4 regions of the Lelliottia amnigena genome follow, and region 1 is predicted to be linked to each of the others. Evidence: predicted binding sites of a transcription regulator. Region 1 holds the regulator's gene; each other region holds the start of a gene.
The links. The regulator CRP, encoded in region 1, controls carbon source genes, mostly activating them, when cyclic AMP is high. The targets are predictions, from matches to a motif close to ATGTGANNNNNNTCACAT.

Region 1 (3,177 bases):
AAGCAGGGGATTTAAATGACAGATAGCTTTTGAGCGCCGGCAGCAGTGGCAAACGTTTCTGCTTATCCGCCATCAGATCACGGGAATAGAGCGGACGCTGAGTGCGCAGCACGCGTGCGATACGGCTGAAGTGCCAGGCGCAGAACTGCCCGACCGGGTTGTCGGGATGCTGACGGGCAATTTTCTCCAGCGCGCCCAACTGTTTATCCATGGTAAAGCGTGTGGGATAGCGGTGATAGAGAATATCGTCAGCCAGCACGCGCAGTCGCGCCGCGACCGTCTGGGCATTCCAGCGGATCACCGCTTCGGCGTGACTGCGCTCCACCAGCTTTTGCACTTCCTGTGGATGATGCAGGCTGACGGAAATATGTTCCTGTAAATCCAGCCCTACCTGAAACGTGCGCAGTAGCCGTTTGTATTCATGATTTTTATTGGCCGCCAGCATGTGTAGCTGCTGATAACACTGGCTGATTAAATCGACCACTTTTTGCTGACGCGTCAGCAGCGGCGGCAGCGCCTTTTCCGGATCGGTGTGCTGCGTCAGCAGGGTGTATTTTGCTTCGCAGTAATCAGCGAGCTGAACGTAGAGCAGGCTTAAGGATTCGCGCAACGGCTGCTCGCGCCACATCCAGAACCAGAACCAGTTGAATAATCCGTACCACAGCGTGCCAAACGCGTAGATCAGCAGCGGTTCCCAGACGGGCATATTCCCGGCGAGGCTGAGCGTAAAGATCGATGCAATCAGTGAGGCGGGAAGCAAGCGGGCATGCAGAGAACTGATTTCCGCCGTCACGCCGAGCGTGAGTGCCAGTACGGTCAAAATCAACGGCAGGGGGATATCGCGCGCCAGTAATAGCTGTACCGCGAGACTGCATCCGGCAAACAGCGAGCCGCCAATAATCAGGCGCTTGAAAAAGCGTTTATGCGGGGTATCGAGACCGGCAATATTACAGCAGGCAGGAACGAGAGAAAAAAGCAGACCGTGTTGCAGATGACCCAGAATCAAACCGACGGCCACGGGGAGACATAACACCAGCGTTTGCCGAAGTGCGTAGTTAACTTCCGGGTGATAGATCAGCCTGCGCCACATAGATGCCAGAGACAAAAACGGCGTGACACCTTGCGATGGCACGCCGTTCGACCGGAATTAACGCGTTCCGTAAACCACGATGGTTTTACCGTGAGCGGAGATCAGGTTCTGATCTTCCAGCATTTTCAGGATACGGCCAACGGTTTCACGGGAGCAACCCACGATCTGACCAATTTCCTGACGGGTAATTTTAATTTGCATGCCGTCAGGGTGGGTCATAGCGTCAGGCTGTTTCGCCAGGTTCAACAGCGTTTGCGCGATGCGACCCGTTACATCCAGGAAGGCGAGGTTACCCACTTTCTCGGAGGTGATTTGCAGGCGGCGAGCCATCTGCGAAGACAGGCGCAACAGAATATCCGGGTTAACCTGAATCAACTGACGGAATTTTTTGTAGGAGATCTCAGCCACTTCACAGGCTGATTTTGCACGTACCCAGGCGCTACGTTCCTGGCCTTCTTCAAACAGGCCCAGTTCGCCGATGAAATCGCCCTGGTTCAGATAAGAAAGGATCATCTCTTTTCCTTCTTCATCTTTGATAAGCACTGCCACCGAGCCTTTGACGATGTAATACAACGTTTCCGCTTTTTCACCCTGGTGAATCAGCGTGCTCTTCGATGGGTACTTATGAATATGGCAATGAGACAAGAACCATTCGAGAGTCGGGTCTGTTTGCGGTTTGCCAAGCACCATGCGCTGTTATCCTCTGTTATAAGCTGTCACCAGAGTCATAAATCGCATCCTGACTCTGGGGTTGCAATCGAATTCTTCCCCGTACCTGGGAACTAGGCTGTCATAAATGTTTGCAGCCTGTAATGTTTGATGTCCTCTGCATACATGTGTAACGTCAATGTATTACTGTAGCATCCAGAGTGTTTTAGCATAGCTTTTGCCGCGTGTCTCCTGGTGTCTCGCTTCAGCATGACGCAGGTCGTCTTCCGTTGCGAGAATTGTAACGCGCGGGTAATCTGTCCGGAAAAATGCAACGTCGGAGTGAATAAAATGCAAGCGCGTGTGAAATGGGTTGAAGGTTTAACGTTCCTCGGCGAATCCGCTTCAGGACACCAGATTTTGATGGATGGTAACTCCGGCGATAAAGCGCCAAGCCCGATGGAAGTGGTGCTGATGGCGGCGGGCGGATGCAGCGCCATTGACGTCGTCTCGATTCTGCAAAAAGGGCGTCATGACGTCACCGATTGTGAAGTGAAGCTGACATCTGAGCGTCGCGAAGAAGCGCCGCGTCTGTTTACGCATATCAATCTGCACTTCATTGTGACTGGCAAAGCGTTGAAAGATGCCGCGGTTTCCCGTGCGGTGGATCTTTCTGCGGAGAAGTACTGCTCGGTGGCGTTGATGCTGGAGAAAGCGGTGAAAATCACGCACTCCTACGAGGTGATCGACGCGTAAGCGTTGACGAGAGTCAGACCCTCTCCCACAAGGAGAGGGAAAAGGATCATTCGATCTTTTTGCCTTCCATCAGCCGTTGCACCAGCGGCATCATGATCAGCTCCATCGCCAGTCCCATCTTCCCGCCCGGCACCACCAGCGTATTAATGTGCGAAATAAACGAGCCCTGCAGCATCGCCAGCAGCCACGGATAATCAATATCGTCCAGATTACGGAAGTGGATCACCACAAAGCTTTCGTCCAGAGACGGAATCGTTTTTGCCGCAAAGGGATTCGAGGTATCCACCGTCGGGACGCGCTGGAAGTTAATGTGCGTGCGGGAAAACTGCGGCGTCAGGAAGTTAATGTAATCTTCCATTGAGCGCACCACCGAGTCCATGACCGCTTCACGCGAATGGCCGCGCTCGCTGGTGTCGCGGGTGAGCTTCTGGATCCACTCCAGGTTGACGATAGGCACCACGCCAACCAGCAGATCGACGTGCTGCGCCACGTCATGCTGCGGCGTCACCACACCGCCGTGCAATCCTTCGTAAAACAGCACATCGGTCGGTTCCGGGAGCGGCTGCCACGGCGTAAACGTGCCGGGCACCTGGTTCCACGGCACCGCTTCGTCATAGGTGTGCAGATATTTACGCGATTGCCCTGTGCCGGTATGGCCGTACTCGGCAAAGGTTTGCTCCAGC
Region 2 (3,177 bases), 1.0 Mb from region 1:
TGCGATAGCCCAGCGCATTGGCTTGCTCATCTTTCCCGTAACGGCCAGGGTGGCCCGATTTCTCACACAGCACATTTACCGCTTCTGCCAGACCGTACATGCCAAACATCGGCACAAAACGATCGGCATCAATCAGCCCCTCTTTCACCAGGAAGCTATTCTCAAAGAAGCCGGATTGCTGATACAGGAAATCACAGCGGGTATCGATGATGGCGATCTGCTGCTGGCAGTAATGCGGCAGCGTGCGGTCGAAGAAATCCTCTGCGGACTCGCTGTGTTCGGCGATGGCCTTCAGATTCAGACGTACCAGGGTGCTGCCACCGCCAGCCAACGGCAGCGAGTTGTAGCAACTCACGACGCCAAAACGACCTTTTGTGAAAATTCTATCATTCATCGGGCCATTAGAAATATGCGGTTTACTGCACTCACAAATATTTTTAGCGACTTCAAGTAGCAGATCGTCGGGCGTAATTTTCGGGTCATAAATAAAGGTGAAATTCGGCGCGACCTGCTTCAGTTCTGCATCTGCGCATAAAATGGCGCGTGCCACAGGCGAATCTTCCGGGCCGATATTGGCATGCATAAAGGCGTCAGGCAGCGTTCTGTCCAGGTAACGCCAGAAACGTTTTATTCTGCTTTCGATTTCCTCTTGTGTTAGAATTCTAACATAAGGTTGTAGCAGCGCATCGAGATGGCCCAGAAACACCGGCATCGATGTGACGGAAGGAACATGGTGATAAAGAATGGTCAGCAGCGAAAGCGCGTCATCAAGATCTTTTGCGCCTTCGAGCTCCAGCCATTCTGACCCGTTCGCCAGAAATTTGGCGTAATCAGGCAGAACGTAGCGCGGTTTGAAAGGCGCATGGCCTTCAAACATATCGCAGATAAACCCGTCGTCCAGCGCTGAACGCGCCGCGGGTGGCAGACCGGGATAGGGCAGATTGTTTTCCGCTTCCAGCGCCAGAAAATGGCGTTTTTGCTCAGGCGTCAGTACCGGGCTTGTCACAATTTGCTGGCAACGTTGTTGCATAGCATCGAGACCAGAGGTGGACATAGTCGCTTCCTTATTATTCTGCGGATGATGGGCCGATTGTAGGAAGTCATTACGCTGAAGCTATTGATCAGAAGCGGGTGATTGCTGCTTTAGTCAGCAGATTCAGGACTGAAATTTGAAGTAGATCTCATTACAGTAATGCAAATTTGTATGCAGTTTTCATTAACTGTGATGAATGTCGAAGTGTGAGTGCGGGTGAATGTTAGAATACTCACATACCCGCAAGGTGAAAAATTATACGGCGATGCCGTTGGAGATTGTTATGACTGATTTAACCGCAAGCAGCCTGCGCGCGTTGAAACTGATGGACCTGACTACCCTGAACGATGACGACACGAATGAGAAAGTGATCGCGCTGTGTCATCAGGCGAAAACGCCAGTGGGCAACACCGCCGCTGTCTGCATTTACCCACGTTTTATCCCCATTGCACGTAAAACGCTGAACGCGCAGGGCACGCCTGAAGTGCGCATCGCGACCGTAACCAACTTCCCACATGGCAATGACGATATCGATATCGCGCTGGCAGAAACACGTGCAGCGATTGCTTACGGTGCGGATGAAGTTGACGTAGTGTTCCCTTACCGTGCGCTGATCGCAGGTAACGAGCAGGTCGGTTTTGATCTGGTGAAAGCCTGTAAAGACGCCTGTGCGGCGGCAAATGTTCTGCTGAAAGTGATCATCGAAACCGGTGAACTGAAAGAAGAAGCGTTGATTCGTAAAGCGTCTGAAATTTCTATCAAAGCCGGTGCAGATTTCATCAAAACGTCCACCGGTAAAGTACCGGTCAACGCCACGCCAGAAAGCGCACGCATCATGATGGAAGTGATTCGCGATATGGGCGTGTCTAAAACCGTTGGCTTTAAACCTGCGGGCGGCGTTCGCACTGCCGAAGACGCGCAGCAGTTCCTGGCGATCGCTGACGATCTGTTCGGCGCAGACTGGGCCGATTCACGCCACTATCGTTTTGGCGCTTCCAGCCTGCTGGCTAGCCTGTTGAAAACGCTGGGTCACGGCGACGGTAAGAGCGCAAGCGGCTACTAATATCACTCCTGCGGCGATAGTGTTTCGCCGCATTTAACCTGATTCCTGGGGGCTACTTTGTTTCTCGCACAAGAAATTATTCGTAAAAAACGTGATGGTCATGCATTAAGCGATGAAGAAATCCGTTTCTTTATCAACGGTATTCGCGACAACACCATCTCAGAAGGGCAAATTGCTGCCCTGGCGATGACCATCTTTTTCCACGATATGTCGATGCCGGAACGTGTATCGCTGACCATGGCGATGCGGGATTCAGGTAGCGTTCTGGACTGGAAAAGCCTCAATCTGAACGGCCCGATCGTGGACAAGCACTCCACGGGGGGCGTAGGCGATGTCACCTCTCTAATGCTTGGCCCAATGGTCGCCGCATGCGGCGGCTACATCCCAATGATCTCCGGGCGCGGCCTCGGTCACACGGGCGGTACGCTCGACAAACTGGAAGCCATTCCGGGCTTCGATATCTTCCCGAACGACACGCGTTTTCGCGAAATTATTAAAGACGTTGGTGTGGCGATTATCGGCCAGACCAGCTCTCTGGCTCCAGCGGACAAGCGTTTTTACGCAACCCGCGACATCACCGCGACGGTTGATTCCATCCCGCTGATTACGGCTTCTATCCTGGCCAAAAAACTGGCCGAAGGGCTGGATGCGTTGGTGATGGACGTGAAAGTGGGCAGCGGTGCATTTATGCCGACATTTGAACTCTCTGCGGCACTGGCTGAAGCGATTGTTGGCGTTTCCAACGGCGCGGGTGTGCGCACCACGGCATTGCTGACGGACATGAATCAGGTGCTGGCGTCGAGTGCCGGTAACGCGGTTGAAGTCCGCGAGGCGGTGCAGTTCCTGACGGGCGAATACCGTAACCCGCGTCTGTTCGACGTCACCATGGCGCTGTGCGTTGAAATGCTGATTTCCGGCAAGCTGGCCAAAGACGACACCGAAGCGCGTGCCAAATTGCAAGCCGTGCTGGATAACGGTAAAGCGGCAGAGATCTTTGGCCGTATGGTGGCGGCGCAAAAAGGCCCGAACGATTTCGTTGAGAACTATGCGAAGTATCTGCCAACCGCCATGCTCAGCAAAG
Region 3 (3,177 bases), 2.1 Mb from region 1:
CACATCCCTTCGCCATAATTATCAATTAACTTTTACCTATCAATAACCTTACTATTACTATGGATTTTGGTGATAATGATGACGTTGCGTTTGACTCGCTGGATAACCTTTTTCGCGCTGGCGGCGGCGGTGGCGATTGCCCTTCCCGCTCGCGCTAACACCTGGCCTCTGCCGCCCGCCGGTAGCCGACTAGTGGGTGAAAATAAATTTCACGTCGTGGAAAATGACGGCGGATCGCTTGAAGCGATCGCGAAAAAATATAACGTCGGCTTTCTGGCGTTGTTACAGGCGAACCCAGGCGTCGATCCTTACGTTCCGCGCGCGGGCAGCGTTCTCACGATTCCGCTGCAAACGCTTTTACCTGACGCGCCGCGTGAAGGGCTGGTGATCAACCTGGCTGAATTGCGCCTCTATTATTACCCGCCAGGGAAAAAAGAGGTGACGGTTTATCCGATCGGCATTGGTCAGTTAGGCGGCGATACCTTAACGCCAACGATGGTGACGACGGTGTCGGATAAACGTGCAAACCCAACCTGGACGCCGACCGCCAATATCCGTGCGCGTTACAAAGCGCAGGGAATTGATTTACCTGCTGTCGTTCCGGCGGGTCCCGACAACCCGATGGGCCATCATGCCATTCGTCTGGCGGCCTTCGGCGGCGTCTATTTGCTGCACGGAACGAATGCTGATTTTGGGATTGGGATGCGCGTGAGCTCAGGCTGTATTCGCCTGCGCGATGGCGATATCGAAACCCTGTTCCGGGTGATTACACCGGGGACGAAGGTCAATATTTTAAACACGCCGATTAAAGTGTCGGAAGAGCCGGGCGGAAAACGTCTCGTCGAAATCCACCAGCCGCTGTCAAAAAATATTGGTGACGATCCGCAAACGCTGCCGATTGTCCTGAACGCCGCTATGCAAACGTTTAAAGCCAGTGCCGATAGCGCGGTCATGGAAAGAGCGATGGAGATTCGTTCAGGCATGCCGGTGGATGTGACGCCGCATCCCGGAGTCACTCAACAACCCCTCTAACGAGTAAACAAAAAAAGGCCCCGCAGTGATGCAGGGCCTTTTTTATTGCAGTGGCAAATATGAGGGTTTCGCCAGGCTTATTTATAAATAACAGCGGTGCCGTGCAGCGTGTTCGGGCCAGTCACTGACGTGATGCGGAAAGATTTTGCGCCCATTTCGTCAGCTTTTTGCGCCAGCTGATCTTCCAGTGAACCCAGGTTAGTCCCTGCGTTAGCGGAAATAATGCCCACTTTTTGCTGGTCTGCAGGAGTGGATTGCACTTCAACAGCCGCAAAGCTTGCGAAAGAGAGTGAGCTTAGAAAAGCAGCAGCGATCAGCGTTTTTACGTTTTTCATGATGAGTAGCCTTTAGCAGATGATTAGGAGGTCGTAAGTTAATTACTTAACGATCGATAGGTAAATGATAGATGTGATCTACGTCACACGTCAACACTATTTTATAATGATCGTTAAATTAATTTAAAACCTCATATTAATCATATTCATATGATTAATTTATTTTTATAAAATCAATGCTGGTCGGCACTGTCTATTATTTTTATAATGGTCATTCAACAAACCAACCGAGGTACAACGGCTATGACAACCGACATCACGAGTTGCGCTAAAAAAAGCCGTGGCCGACCGAAGGTGTTCGACAGGGATGCGGCGCTTGATAAGGCCATGACACTTTTCTGGCAGCACGGCTACGAAGCCACGTCTTTGTCCGATCTGGTCGAAGCCACTGGCGCGAAAGCCCCTACGCTGTACGCAGAATTTACCAATAAAGAAGGTCTGTTCCGTGCGGTGCTGGATCGCTATATCACCCGTTTTGCGGCGAAGCATGAGGCACAGCTTTTCTGCGAAGAGAAGACGGTTGAACAAGCCTTAGAGGATTATTTCGCGACGGTGGCGGCATGCTTTACCAGCAAGGAGACGCCAGCGGGCTGTTTCATGATCAACACTTCCGCCACGCTCGCGGCCTCGTCGAAAGCGATCGCCAACACAGTGAAGTCGCGTCACGCCATGCAGGAAGAGACGCTGGGTGCGTTTTTACGCCAGCGTCAGACGCGGGGCGAGATTCCAGCGGATTGCGATACGGTAGAATTAACTCAGTTCTTGAGTTGCATCCTGCAGGGCATGTCGATCAGCGCGCGTGAAGGTGCGGGAATTGAAAAGCTGCAAAAAATCACTCATACCACGCTGCGGCTCTGGCCTGAGCTGCTCAAAGGCTGAATATATCGTCAGAAATAAGATTTGGCCTGTTGAACAATAGGTCAAATCTATCTCGAAAAGCGCCTCGTTTGCTACTCTTAAATGGTGATTATTGTGCTGCTAATGATTAGCCGCCATTCATGGAGAGTCGTTCACGTCACGAAGACGCTAATAACCGTAGCTTTACCTTTTCCCGACCGATGCGGCGGTACATTATTTCTGTCGATGACAAAGGCACTTTCTGACTGTACACATGCGGAAGGAAAATAAAGATGATTTTGCTATTACCATTATTCAAAGTGCTAATAGTAATTACATTGTTATTTGGTCTGTGGATTTTATGTGGGGGTTCAGTGCTGTTTGCATTTATCTCAGTGCTGATTACAGGATTTCTGCTCCTGCGCCAGCATCATGAATTTGACCTTTAACAACTGTTTTACAGCAAAAAAAGGCTCCTCAGCCTGAGCGCGTGAGGAGCCAAATTCAAAGAACTGCTTTTTTCACACCTTGTTATTCAAAACCAGTTGGCCATTGCCATCCAGTGGAATTTGGGTGCCGGGATCTTTATCCATTCGGATTTTGCCCTGCTGATCGCCGATCTTATAGGTCACGTCGTAACCCAGCATTTTTTCTGACTTATCGTAGACAGTTTTACAACGCTGCTGCGTGGTGGTGTAGGTATCTCCGTCCTGCATCGCGCCCTGGACTTGATTACCCGCATAACCGCCGCCTAATGCACCGACGACCGTGGCAACATCTTTCCCGCGCCCACCGCCAAACTGATGACCAATCACACCACCCGCTACCGCACCCAGAACAGAGCCTGCGATGCGATTTTCATCCTGTACCGGACGACGATGGGTAACGGCCACGTTGCGGCACTCCTGACGAGGCGTTTTCACGGATTCTTTAATGGGTGTTGCTGAAACAACTTGTGCGTATTGCGGGCCAC
Region 4 (3,177 bases), 450 kb from region 1:
GTAAAGCGTCTCAGAATGCGATCGAAGCATTTGGTCCGTGGCTGCCAGAGTTCCTGGGCGGTTCCGCTGACCTGGCTCCGTCTAACCTGACGATCTGGTCTGGCTCTAAAGCAATCAACGAAGACACTGCCGGTAACTACATCCATTACGGTGTACGCGAATTCGGTATGACGGCGATTGCTAACGGTATCGCCCTGCACGGCGGTTTCCTGCCTTATACGTCTACCTTCCTGATGTTCGTCGAATACGCCCGTAACGCTGTGCGTATGGCTGCGCTGATGAAGCAGCGTCAGGTGATGGTTTACACCCATGATTCCATCGGTCTGGGCGAAGATGGCCCAACTCACCAGCCGGTTGAGCAGGTGGCTTCTCTGCGTGTGACGCCTAACATGTCCACATGGCGTCCATGCGATCAGGTTGAATCTGCCGTGGCGTGGAAATATGGCGTTGAGCGTCAGGACGGCCCAACCGCGCTGATTCTTTCTCGTCAGAACCTGGCCCAGCAAGATCGTACCGAACAGCAGCTGGCAAACATCGCTCGCGGTGGTTACGTGCTGAAAGACTGCGCTGGCCAGCCAGAGCTGATCTTCATCGCGACCGGTTCTGAAGTTGAGCTGGCTGTTGCTGCATGGGAAAATCTGTCTGCCGAAGGCGTTAAAGCGCGCGTGGTTTCCATGCCGTCTACCGATGCGTTCGACAAGCAGGAAGCTGCTTATCGCGAATCCGTGCTGCCGAAAGCGGTTACTGCTCGCGTCGCAGTTGAAGCCGGTATCGCTGACTACTGGTTCAAATATGTTGGTCTGAACGGCGCTATCGTCGGGATGACCACCTTCGGTGAATCTGCACCGGCTGAGCTGCTGTTTGAAGAGTTCGGCTTCACCGTTGAAAACGTTGTCGCGAAAGCCAAAGAACTGCTGTAATCGCGGTTTACAGGGTGTGTGCGGACTGATGCCCTCACCCCAACCCTCTCCCACGGGAGAGGGTGCAAACACTAAAAACGGTAACCTTTGGGTTACCGTTTTACTTTCACCCCCGCCGGCTTTTTTGTGTCTGCTATTCCACCATCGTGTGAAAACGTTGTGAATTATTCCATTTAAAATGTGACGCAAGTCATATAGCTGTCTTATTGGCTTGCCCGAACGTTCCTTTTATTCTCTGTTTCGCTTATTCTTGCTGAAGCGTTTCAGTTGTTAATCTGTTTGACAATTGACCAATCAGTCGCAGTTTGTGACAGGCGAGGATTCCCCTCCGGGCGTTGCTGGATTACTCTTTCAGCCACCTCAAACTCAGGGAAAGCCTTGCAGGAGACCTATGACCGTACGCGTAGCGATAAATGGGTTTGGTCGCATCGGACGCAATGTGATTCGTGCCTTATATGAATCCGGGCGTCGTGCGGAAATCACCGTGGTGGCCATCAATGAATTGGCTGACGCCGTGGGCATGGCGCATTTATTGAAATATGACACCAGCCACGGGCGCTTTGCCTGGGATGTTCGCCAGGAAAGAGAGCAGTTATTCGTGGGCGACGATGCCATTCGCGTGTTGCATGAGCAGAGTATTGAAACGCTGCCGTGGCGTGAATTGGGCGTGGATGTGGTTCTCGACTGCACCGGCGTATACGGTAACCGTGAACACGGAGAAGCACACCTTGCGGCAGGCGCTAAAAAAGTCCTGTTTTCCCATCCCGGTGGTCACGATCTTGACGCGACGGTTGTCTACGGCGTGAATCACCATGAACTGCAAGCCGAACACCGTATTGTCTCCAACGCCTCCTGCACGACAAACTGCATTATTCCGGTCATTAAACTGTTAGACGATGCTTATGGCATTGAGTCAGGGACTGTAACGACGATCCACTCTGCCATGCACGATCAGCAGGTGATTGACGCGTACCATCCGGATTTGCGCCGCACGCGCGCCGCGAGTCAGTCAATCATTCCGGTGGACACCAAACTGGCGGCAGGAATTACCCGTATTTTTCCGCAGTTTAACGATCGTTTTGAAGCGATTGCGGTGCGTGTTCCGACCATAAATGTCACCGCAATTGATCTCAGTGTGACGGTGAAAAAACCGGTAAAATCAAGTGAAGTCAACCTGTTACTGCAAAAAGCAGCACAGGGTTCATTTCATGGTATAGTTGACTATACGGAATTACCGTTGGTCTCAGTAGATTTTAACCATGACCCCCACAGTGCCATTGTTGATGGTACACAGACGCGGGTCAGCGGTGCCCACCTCATCAAAACGCTGGTGTGGTGTGATAACGAATGGGGCTTTGCTAACAGGATGCTCGACACCACGTTAGCCATGGCCGCGCAAGGTTTCAGGTAGGGCGCAAAGTGCGCTTGCAAAACTTTAAGAATCAACGAGAGGATTCACCATGTCTGTAATTAAGATGACCGATTTGGATCTGGCAGGTAAACGCGTTTTCATCCGTGCCGATCTGAACGTACCCGTTAAAGATGGCAAAGTGACCAGCGACGCGCGTATCCGTGCATCTCTGCCAACCATCGAACTGGCCCTGAAACAAGGCGCTAAAGTGATGGTAACCTCTCACCTGGGTCGTCCGACCGAAGGCGAGTACAACGAAGAATTCTCTCTGTTGCCGGTTGTTAATTACCTGAAAGACAAATTGTCCAGCCCGGTACGTCTGGTTAAAGACTACCTGGACGGCGTTGAAGTGGCTGAAGGCGAGCTGGTTGTTCTGGAAAACGTTCGCTTCAACAAAGGCGAGAAGAAAGACGACGAAGCCCTCTCCAAAAAATACGCGGCACTGTGCGACGTGTTCGTAATGGATGCATTCGGTACTGCTCACCGTGCTCAGGCTTCTACTCACGGTATCGGTAAATTTGCTGACGTCGCTTGTGCAGGTCCACTGCTGGCTGAAGAGCTGGACGCACTGGGTAAAGCACTGAAAGAACCTGCTCGTCCAATGGTTGCGATCGTGGGTGGTTCTAAAGTCTCTACCAAGCTGACCGTTCTGGATTCCCTGTCTAAAATCGCTGATCAGCTGATTGTTGGCGGCGGTATCGCAAATACCTTCGTTGCTGCGCAAGGTCATAACGTGGGTAAATCCCTGTACGAAGCGGACCTGGTTGAAGAAGCTAAACGTCTGCTGACCACGTGTGATATTCCAGTCCCAACGGATGTTCGCGTCGCGACTGAGTTCTCTGAAAC

Region 2: deoC (deoxyribose-phosphate aldolase) is a predicted target of CRP. The motif match lies at 1,168-1,185, and genes of this name have one in related genera.
Region 3: bhsA (multiple stress resistance protein BhsA) is a predicted target of CRP. The motif match lies at 1,439-1,456, and genes of this name have one in related genera.
Region 4: epd (erythrose-4-phosphate dehydrogenase) is a predicted target of CRP. The motif match lies at 1,099-1,116, and genes of this name have one in related genera.

The regions. Positions count from the first base shown of each region.
Region 1 is NZ_CP077236.1:1,376,873-1,380,049, reverse strand. It holds gene I6L74_RS06610 (YccS/YhfK family putative transporter) at 1-1,090, opposite strand, end outside; gene crp (cAMP-activated global transcriptional regulator CRP) at 1,148-1,780, opposite strand; gene I6L74_RS06600 (OsmC family protein) at 2,090-2,494, shown strand; gene I6L74_RS06595 (phosphoribulokinase) at 2,541-3,177, opposite strand, start outside.
Region 2 is NZ_CP077236.1:2,424,788-2,427,964, forward strand. It holds gene I6L74_RS11410 (YjjI family glycine radical enzyme) at 1-1,054, opposite strand, end outside; gene deoC (deoxyribose-phosphate aldolase) at 1,317-2,096, shown strand; gene deoA (thymidine phosphorylase) at 2,154-3,177, shown strand, end outside.
Region 3 is NZ_CP077236.1:3,502,427-3,505,603, reverse strand. It holds gene ldtC (L,D-transpeptidase LdtC) at 76-1,032, shown strand; gene bhsA (multiple stress resistance protein BhsA) at 1,110-1,367, opposite strand; gene I6L74_RS16425 (TetR/AcrR family transcriptional regulator) at 1,611-2,246, shown strand; gene I6L74_RS16420 (glycine zipper 2TM domain-containing protein) at 2,726-3,177, opposite strand, start outside.
Region 4 is NZ_CP077236.1:928,803-931,979, reverse strand. It holds gene tkt (transketolase) at 1-920, shown strand, start outside; gene epd (erythrose-4-phosphate dehydrogenase) at 1,312-2,331, shown strand; gene pgk (phosphoglycerate kinase) at 2,381-3,177, shown strand, end outside.